2 regions of the Sorangium sp. So ce381 genome follow, and region 2 is predicted to be linked to the other one. Evidence: riboswitches for the same ligand, from Rfam matches in the RefSeq annotation. Region 2 holds a riboswitch; the other holds the start of a gene.
The links. A riboswitch is a leader RNA that binds a small molecule or an ion and turns the genes downstream of it on or off. The one in region 2 is predicted to bind cobalamin.
Positions count from the first base shown of each region.

Region 1 (4,455 bases), 4.3 Mb from region 2:
CCGACACCCGCGGTCAGCGTCCGGGTCGGCGCGAGGGCGACCGCGCTCGCGTTGCCGGCGTTCTCGCGGAAGCGCGCGCGGGTGAAGGTCGCGTCCACGTCCGCGAAGAGCCAGCTCCCGAGCCGGTAGCGCCCGCCGATCTCGATCCCGTAGCGCCGCGTCTGCCCCGACGCCTCGGTCGCGCCCGCGTCGCCGCTCCACACCAGCTCCGAGTCCACGTCGAGGAGGAACCCGGCCCCGCTCAGCGACAGCCCGCGCAAGGGCGCGACCCGCACGCCGACCTCATAGCCCGTCGCGGGCGTGATCAACGTCGCCGCCCCCTCGCCCAGCACCGCGCCCTGCGCGTCGTTCGAGTGGAAGCCCCGCCCGAAGTGGGCGAAGAGATCGAGCCCCTCGACGGGCGACACGATCGCCGTGAGCTTCGGGAGCAGCTGCATCTGCCCCCGGGTGCCGCTCGACCTGTTCCCCGTCCTCTCGAGGTCCTCGCCCGGGTCGTCCACGTTGACGTCGATCCACTGCCCGCGCGCCCCGAGCACGACGCGGAGCCAGCGCCGGAGCCGGGCGTCCTGCTCGACGTAGACGCCGATCTGGCTCTCGTCGACGTGGGTCCTGCTCTTCTCCTCGAGCCGCTCGCGCGCCTCGTCGTGGTGGAGGGACTTGTCGATCGCGTCCGCGCGGATCTGCGCGCCGAGCGAGGTCGTGAATCTCGCCCCGCCGATCTCGTATTGCCTGCGGAACCGGAGATCGGCGCCCCCGACGGTGCGGTCGTCGTTCTGCTCGATCTGGTCGCCGTGGACGGCGTCCTCGCTGAAGAACGTGAAGTTCGAGTACAGCGTGAAGCGGTAGCGGACGAGGTAGGCCAGCGCGCTCAGATCGGCGTCCCGCCACGCCGTCGAGTAGGCGAGGGACGCCATGTGCCGCTCGGTCGCCCCGCCCTCGGTCGGATCCACGGCGCCGAAATGGTCGATGCACGGCTGTCCGAACGCCGACGGCGGCGGGTTCAGCCCGCCCTGCTCGCCCTCGCCGCACACGGCGCGCGCGGGGATCTGGCCGGAGCCGTGCCAGGTCGATCCATACGACATCCATGTCATCTGGACCTTCCCCGTGTCGCCGAGATCGTGCGTGGCCCGCAGGTACACGTTGAAGCGCTTGAGCCGCTCCGGGCTCACGAACGGCCCGTCGTTCCGGTAGATCTCCGCCGCGGCCACAGCGCGCCACGCGTCGCCGAGATCCGGCGAGGCGATGACGAGGCCGCGCTGGATACCGTACTGCCCCAGGCTGACCTGCGCGTAGCTCTCCTCGAGCTTCTCGGCGAAGCGCAGGTTGACGGCGCCCGCCGTACCGAAGTCGCCGATGCCGGCGTAATAAGGCCCCTTGTAGCCGTCGAGCCCTGTCACGAGCTCCGGGATCATGAAGTAGAGATCGGTGAAGCCGTGCCCGTGGCCGTGGCTGACCATGTTGACGGGCACGCCGTCGACGAAGAAGGCGACGTCGGTCCCGTGGTCCGCGTCGAACCCGCGGAGGAAGTACTGGTTCGCCTTGCCGCCGCCCGCGTGCTGCACGGCGAAGAGCCCGGGGACCGACTCGAGGATGTCGCCCGGCCGCAGCCTCGGCCTGAGCTCGAGCTCCCGGTGTCCGACGGAGACGCGCGACGCGGCCTCGCTGCCCGGCTTCTCCGCCTGGATCGTGACCTCGATCGCGGCGTCGCCCTCGGGCGCGCCTGCGCTGCCCGCAGGGGTCGCGGCGCCGCCCGCGGGCGTGCCCTCACCGGTGGGCTGTGCAGCGGCGGCCTCCGGCGGGGCGGCGGGCGCCGCGGGGGCGTCGCCCTCGGCGCGCGCGGGCCGCGCGGCGGCCAGCACCATGGATAACGCGGCGAGCAGATGAAATGGATGGCGGTGCCCGTGGCTCGTCGTGACCGTCTCGCGCAGCATTCGTGTCCTCCTTCGCCGCAATCGCGCGGAGCGGCTTCGGGCCGCTCGCGTCGAGCTCCGCGAGGACGAAATGGCTGGCCATCGCACGGTGCGCTGGACCGACCTCTCGCCCCCGCGGGCGACCGGAAGGCGACGCGGGGGCGGTTCGGTATCCGGGACGTGGCAGAGGCAGAGCTGCACCGGCTCGGACCTCACCGCCTCCCTCGAGGCTCCCAGGTCGAACCGGCGCCGGATGTCTCCCGCCGCCGGGCGCTGGCAGGTCTTCGGGCTCGCGAGCGCTCCGGCCTGGCCGGCTCCCTACTGTCCACCGCTTCCCAGCCCTCGTCGGGCCAGTGCTTGGGGTGGAGGTCGTTCTCGCTTACCGCTGCGGGGCAGCCCCGGAATTTCACCGGGTTCCCTCTTCGGCCCAGGCGAACGCCCGGGCACCAGCACGGCGCGCACCCTATGGCCGCGCGCCTTCGGCTGTCAATCGCTAGCGCTCCGCTCGCCCGCCCGGCGCGGGCTCGCCCGCGCCACGCGCGCGCCTCGCGCTCTCCATCCGAGCGCCTCCCTGCGCGGCTGCCGCGCCGCTGCCGTGCAGGCCGAACGTTCGGGCTCTAGCGAGGATGGGCTCGCTCCTCCGTGGGTCGCGTGCTACACGGCCGCCGCCGTATATGCCCCGTAACGATCTCCGCAATATCGCCATCGTCGCCCACGTCGACCACGGGAAGACGACCCTCGTCGATCACATGCTCCGCCAGTCGGGCGCCTTCCGAGAGAACGAGGTCGTGGCCGAGCGGGTCATGGACTCGAACGACCTCGAGCGGGAGCGCGGCATCACCATCCTCGCGAAGAACACGAGCATCCGGTACCGCGGGGTCAAGATCAACATCGTCGACACGCCCGGCCACTCCGACTTCGGCGGCGAGGTCGAGCGCACGCTCATGATGGCCGACGGGGCGCTCCTCCTCGTCGACGCCGCCGAGGGCCCGCTGCCGCAGACGCGCTTCGTGCTCTCGAAGTGCCTCCAGCGCGGCTTCCCGGTCATCGTGGTCATCAACAAGATCGACCGGAGCGACGCGCGCGCCCACGAGGTGCTCTCCGAGGTGTTCGACCTCTTCTGCGACCTCGAGGCGAGCGACGCGCAGATGGACTTCTCGACGCTCTACGCCGTGGCGAAGCTCGGCCAGGCGAAGCGCGAGCTCGAGCACGAGGCGAAGGACCTCGAGCCGCTCTTCGAGACCATCCTCGAGCGGGTCCCCGGCCCCTCCGGCGACCCCGACGGTCCGCTCCAGGTCATCGTCTGCAACACGACCCACGACGAGTACGTGGGCCGGCTCGCGGTCGGCCGGGTGGTCCGCGGCACCGCCCGGTCCGGCGCCGACGTCGCGCTCCTCGCCGAGGGCGGCCAGTCGCGCGGCTACGTGAAGATGCTCTACGCCTACGAGGGGCTGAAGCGCGTCGCGGTCGAGAGCGCCGTCGCGGGCGAGGTGATCGCGATCGCCGGGATCGACGCGGTCACGATCGGCGACACGATCACGGATCCGGCGCACCCCGAGGCGCTGCCGCGGATCGTCGTCGAGGAGCCGACGATCAAGATGAAGATCGGCGTCAACACGTCGACCTTCGCCGGCAAGTGCAAGCAGTCGAAGTACCTGACGAGCCGTCACCTGAAGGAGCGGCTCGAGCGCGAGGCGATGAAGAACCTCGCGATCCGGGTGGAGCCGACGGAGGTGCCCGACACGTTCGTGGTGCTCGGCCGCGGCGAGCTCCAGCTCGCGATCCTCGTGGAGACGATGCGGCGCGAGGGGTACGAGATGCAGCTCTCGAACCCCGAGGTGGTGACGCGCGAGATCGACGGCGAGGTGATGGAGCCGCTCGAGCTCGTGGTCGTGGACGTGCCGGACACCTACGTCGGCATCGTGACCGAGCGCCTCAGCTCCCGGCGCGGCCGGATGGTGAAGATGACGAACCCCGGCTTCGGCCGCGCCCGCCTCGAGTTCCGGGTGCCGTCGCGCGGGCTCATCGGCTTCCGCGGCGAGTTCCTGACGGCGACGCGCGGGACGGGCCTGCTCAACACGATGTTCGACGGCTGGGCGCCCTGGGGCGGCCCGATGATGCGCCGCCCGACCGGCGCCATCGTCGCCGATCGCGTCGGCGTGGCGACCCCGTACGCGCTGCACCACCTGCAGCCGCGCGGCATGTTCTTCATCGTCCCCGGCGTCGAGGTCTACGAGGGGATGATCATCGGCGAGCACAACCGGCCGAACGACACCGACGTCAACGTCATCAAGGAGAAGAAGCTGTCGAACGTGCGCAACCACGGCAAGGACGAGAACGTCCTCCTGGCCAGCCCGCGGCTGCTCACGATCGAGACGGCGATGGAGTGGATCGACGGCGACGAGCTCGTCGAGGTCACGCCCGACGCGGTGCGCGTCCGCAAGAAGGTGCTCGCGTGCAACCGCCGCGAGCGCCGCGAGGACGCGATCGAGCAATCGCAGGCGGTGGAGTGAGCGGCGCGGGCGCGCGGGACGTGCGGGACGTC
Region 1 is NZ_CP150336.1:1,313,624-1,318,078, reverse strand. Features, by position in the region: gene WMF29_RS04870 (TonB-dependent receptor) at 1-1,931, opposite strand, end outside; cobalamin riboswitch at 2,169-2,376, opposite strand; gene typA (translational GTPase TypA) at 2,537-4,423, shown strand.
Region 1: it holds a riboswitch for cobalamin, as region 2 does, so the genes downstream of both, WMF29_RS04870 (TonB-dependent receptor) here and WMF29_RS21150 (ribonucleoside-diphosphate reductase subunit alpha) in region 2, are expected to answer to the same signal.

Region 2 (4,455 bases):
GTTGAGGTCGATGACGCGGTCGAGCTGGCGGATCGCGGTCCGCACCGTGCGCGCGAGCTTTTCGAAATCGAACACGATCGCGCCGTCCGCCAGTGTGGTCGTGTGGCGAGCGAGGTTGATCGAGCCCAGGTTGCAGACGGCCGACTCCTCGTTCGAGGTCACCTCCAGGATCTCGGTGCAGAGGTTCGAGAGGTGCACAATCCGGCCCGGCAGCGCCGTCTGGTTGCAGGCGCGGTTCGACTTGTCCTTGAACGTCATCCAGCCGTTGCCCGTCTGCGCGAGCGTGCGCATCATCCGCGCGTAGAGCTCGCGGGCCTTCATCGTCTTCTTGGCGAGGCCCGCCCGCTCGGCCTCGGCGTAGCGACGATCGAACTCCTCACCGTAGAGATCGGGGAGATCGCGCACGTCCTTCGGGTCGAACAGGCTCCATTCGCCGTCGGCCTCGACCCGCTTCATGAAGAGATCCGGGACCCAGCTCGCGAGGTTCAGGTTGTGCGTGCGCGCGGCCTCGTCGCCCGTGTTGTCGCGCAGCGAGAGGAACTCCTCGACGTCGGCGTGCCACGGCTCGAGGTAGACGCAGCAGGCGCCCTTGCGCTTGCCGCCCTGGTTCACGGCCGCGACGGACGCGTCGAGCGTCTTGAGCCAAGGCACGATCCCGCTGGAGTGCCCGTTGGTGCTCTCGATGAGCGAGCCGCGCGAGCGCACCCGGTGGTAGGCGAGCCCGATGCCGCCCGAGAACTTCGAGAGCATCGCGACGTCGGTGTAGCGCTGGTAGATGGTCTCGAGGTGATCGTCCGGCGAGTCGAGCAGAAAGCAGCTCGAGAGCTGCTCGTGGCTCGTCCCGGAGTTGAACATCGTCGGTGAGCTCGGGAGGTAATCGAGCGACGAGAAGAGCCGGTAGAGCTCGACGGCCTGCGCCGCCGTCTCGGAGAGCGCGCACGCGATGCGCAGGAAGAACTGCTGCGGCGTCTCGATGACGAGGCGCGTCTCGGGGTGCTTGAGCAGGTAGCGGTCGTAGAGCGTCCGCAGGCCGAAGTACTCGAGCTCGTGGTCGCGCCCCGGCTCGATGGCGTCGTTCAGCTTGCGTGCGTTCTGCGCGACGAAGCCGTGGAGCCGATCGTTGATGAGGCCCAGCCGCCGCCCCACGGCGATGGACTGCGAGAAGGCGTGGATCTCCTGATTGCGGACCTCCTTGTCGATGTAGGTCGCGAGCAGGCGCGCCGCGAGCTTCGCGTACTGGGGCTCATCGGCGATGAGCGAGGCCGCCGTCTGGATGGAGAGCTGATCGAGCTCGCGCGTCGTCGCGCCGTCGTAGAGGCCGCTGATGGTCTTGGTCGCGACGCGGAGCGCGTCGACGTCGGACAGGGCCGCGCAGGAGCGGCTCACGGCCCGGACGATCTTGTTGACGTCGACTGGCTCGCTCGATCCGTTGCGCTTCTTCACGCGCATCGTCGTGTGCGGGAGCGTCTCCTCCGCGCCGCCGCTCGTCATGGCGGGCGCATGGGGTGCGTGGGGTGCTTGGAGTGCGTGGGGCGCGCGCAACGGCGCCGCGCCGTTGCTCTTCACCAACGGTTCGTTCAGCATGGCATCCTCCTCGTCGTGCTCGTTCCGAGCGGTCTCGGACCGCTCGCGTCGATGCCGCGAGAACGAGAAAGCCAGCCGATGCGCACGGGTGCGCCAGGCTCTTTGGAGGAGCCCTCGGACCGACCGCTCGCCCCCGCGGGCGAAAGGAAGACAACGCGGGAGGGGGTCGGGACCGGGACAAGCGCGAGAGTCTGCGCCAGCTCGGACCTACCCGCCTCCCTCGAGGCTTCCAGGTCAAACCGGCGCGGGATGTCTCCCCAGCGCAGGATGCTGGCAGGTCTTCGGGCTCACGAGCGCTCCGGCTCTCGCCGGGTTCCTACGATCCACCGCTTCCCAGCCCGAGGGCCAGTGCGCGTCGTGGAGATCGTTCTCGCTTACCGCTGCGGGGCAGCCCCGGACTCACACCGGGTTCCCTTTTGAGCCCCGGGCCGAAGCCCGAGGCACCAACATGAGGCACTACATATTGCGGTGCCGAGCGCAGGTCAAGCGATATGTTGTGGGTGGCCGGACGAGCGGGGCGATCGACATGCTGTCATTCCATCGGCGTACCATCGGCGTGCCAGCGGCGTATTTGCCCTGGATGGTCACGGGCAGGATGCGTTCGCGATCGCCACGGCGTCGAGATCGAAATTGCCGTTCGGGCCGGCCATGTCCGCGCGATCCGTGATCCGCACATAGCGGGCGAAAGCGAGGCCGACGTCGGCGAGGTCGAAGGCGTCGCCGCCCGCGACGGCGGGATCGGTGGGATCGATGGAGTTCGTTTCGGGGTTCGCGAGCACAGGGTGCCAGCCGGCGCAGTCGTCATAGGGAGCCGCCGTGGCCTTGCACGAGTAAGCTTTCCAGTCGACGCCGTCCTGGCTGACCTCGACGGTCGCGAGCTCGGCGAACACGGTGGTCGGGGTGCTCTGGAACGCGTTCTCGAAGACGATGAAATCCGGCCCCGGGCCATCGACGATGAGGTTGCCCGAGAAACCGAAGGTGACGGTGCCGCCGTTGCCGAGAGACACCACGTCGGCGGAGCCGCCGCAACAACCCCCACCCTTGGGAGGACCGAAGGCGATGTCCGGGAACTTGTCCTGTCCGAAGGTCTGACCCGGCCCGAAGCGATAACTGATCACCTCGGAAGCAAACACCGTTTCCGTGCCGGTGCAGCCTTCTCCTGCGCCGCCGGCGGCTCCGGAGCCGCCAGCGCCATCGGTGCCTCCGGCACCGCCGGAGCCATCAGCGCCTCCGGCGCCGTCAGCGCCGCCGGAGCCATCGGCGCCTCCGGTGCCGCCAGCGCCGCCGGAGCCATCAGCGCCTCCGGTGCTGCCGGCACCGCCAGCACCATCTGCTCCTCCGGAGCCGCCGGAGCCGTCGGCGCCTCCGGTGCTGCCGGGGTCGCCAGAGCCAGCGGCGCCTCCAGCGCCGCCAGCGCCACCGACCTCTCCAGCTCCGGAGGTGGAGCCTGTTCCGCCCGCTCCGCCTTCACCGCCAGCGCCGCCGGACCCCTGCGCGGCTCCGCCACCCGCGCCGCCGGTCCCGCTCCCGGACGGGGAGCTCTCGGATCCGCAGGCGATGAGCGCGAATATCGAAAGGAGCGCGCCCGCGCGCGCCATGCGAGACACCATGAGACCTCCGAGGGCGGGGGCGCGCTCCATCGGAGCATCCCCGACGCGGCGCTGCCCGCGCCCACACATCAATAGAACGGCGCCGACGTGTTGTTTCGCGCGAGGTAGATGTTGTAATCGGCCGTGTTGACGTACCCGTCGCCGTTGAAGTCGGCGTGCTGGTTGTACCCTGGGTTGCCCAGCTGGGTGTTCATCGCGGCGCTGAGGATGGTGTAGTCGCCCGTGTCCACGTCGCCGTCGTTGTCGAGATCCGCGTCCGCGATGTTCCCGAAGCCGTCGCCGTCGGTGTCGCGCTGGTTCGCGTTCGCCGTGAGGTAGGCGTTGTCCGCGCCGTCGGGCACGCCGTCGCTGTCCGAGTCCGGCGCGCCGTCGGGGAAGTACAGCGTCACCTTCGGCGTCACGCCGACCTCCCAGTAGTCCCAGGCGCTCCCGGCCGAGTAGCACTGCCCCGCGGGGGACGAGTACTCGTCGCCCGATGGGTTCCACACGATCGCCAGGGCGCTCGTGTGGCCCACGAACGCGATGGGCGACGTCGAGCTGTCGTCCTCGCAGGGGTCCGGCGTGAACTCGAGGTACTGCGACGAGCTCGCCTCGTTGACCGGCGTCTGGCTGCCCCCGAGGACGGCCGTGACCACGCTGGCGCGGACGAGCGCCGCGTATCCGTTCTCGCTCGCGCCGCCGACGCCGAACGCGTCTCCGCCGCCCACGTGCAGCGTGTCGTCCTCGTCGAAGCCGAGCGCCGCCGCGTTCAGCACGTTGCTCGCCAGGAGCGAGCCCTCGCTGCCGCCGAACGCATACGGGCCCGACGTGCCGTCGATGGCGTCCTGGATGTCGGCCGCCGCCCAGATGCGGAGCTCGCCGGTCCGGTTGGGCGACGGCTGATAGCCGATCCCGGTGACGAGGTTGCCCCCGGAGTCCATGGCGATCCCCCCGGAGGCGCCCGGGATGCTCGTGATCAGCGGGATCTCCACGATGGGCGACGCGGTCAGGTCGAGGGCATAGACGCCGCTCGTGTAGACACCCTGGACGCTATAGCCGCCGTTGATGACGAGCGCGTCGTTCCCGTACCAGGCCCCGTCGTAGTAATCGACGTCGAGCTCGATCACCTGCCCGTCGCTGAGCAGGTCGGGCGGCGAGGTGATGCTGAGGATCGAGCTCGGGAACACGAGCAGCGGCGCCCCGTAGCCGACGCCGAGCGCGATCGTGCCGCCGTCCGGCGAGATGGCGAGGAAGCTCGGATCCATCGGCCCGTCGCTCAGGG
Region 2 is NZ_CP150336.1:5,614,469-5,618,923, reverse strand. Features, by position in the region: gene WMF29_RS21150 (ribonucleoside-diphosphate reductase subunit alpha) at 1-1,491, opposite strand, end outside; cobalamin riboswitch at 1,840-2,047, opposite strand; gene WMF29_RS21145 (hypothetical protein) at 2,169-2,702, opposite strand; gene WMF29_RS21140 (hypothetical protein) at 2,699-3,004, opposite strand; gene WMF29_RS21135 (dockerin type I domain-containing protein) at 3,263-4,455, opposite strand, start outside.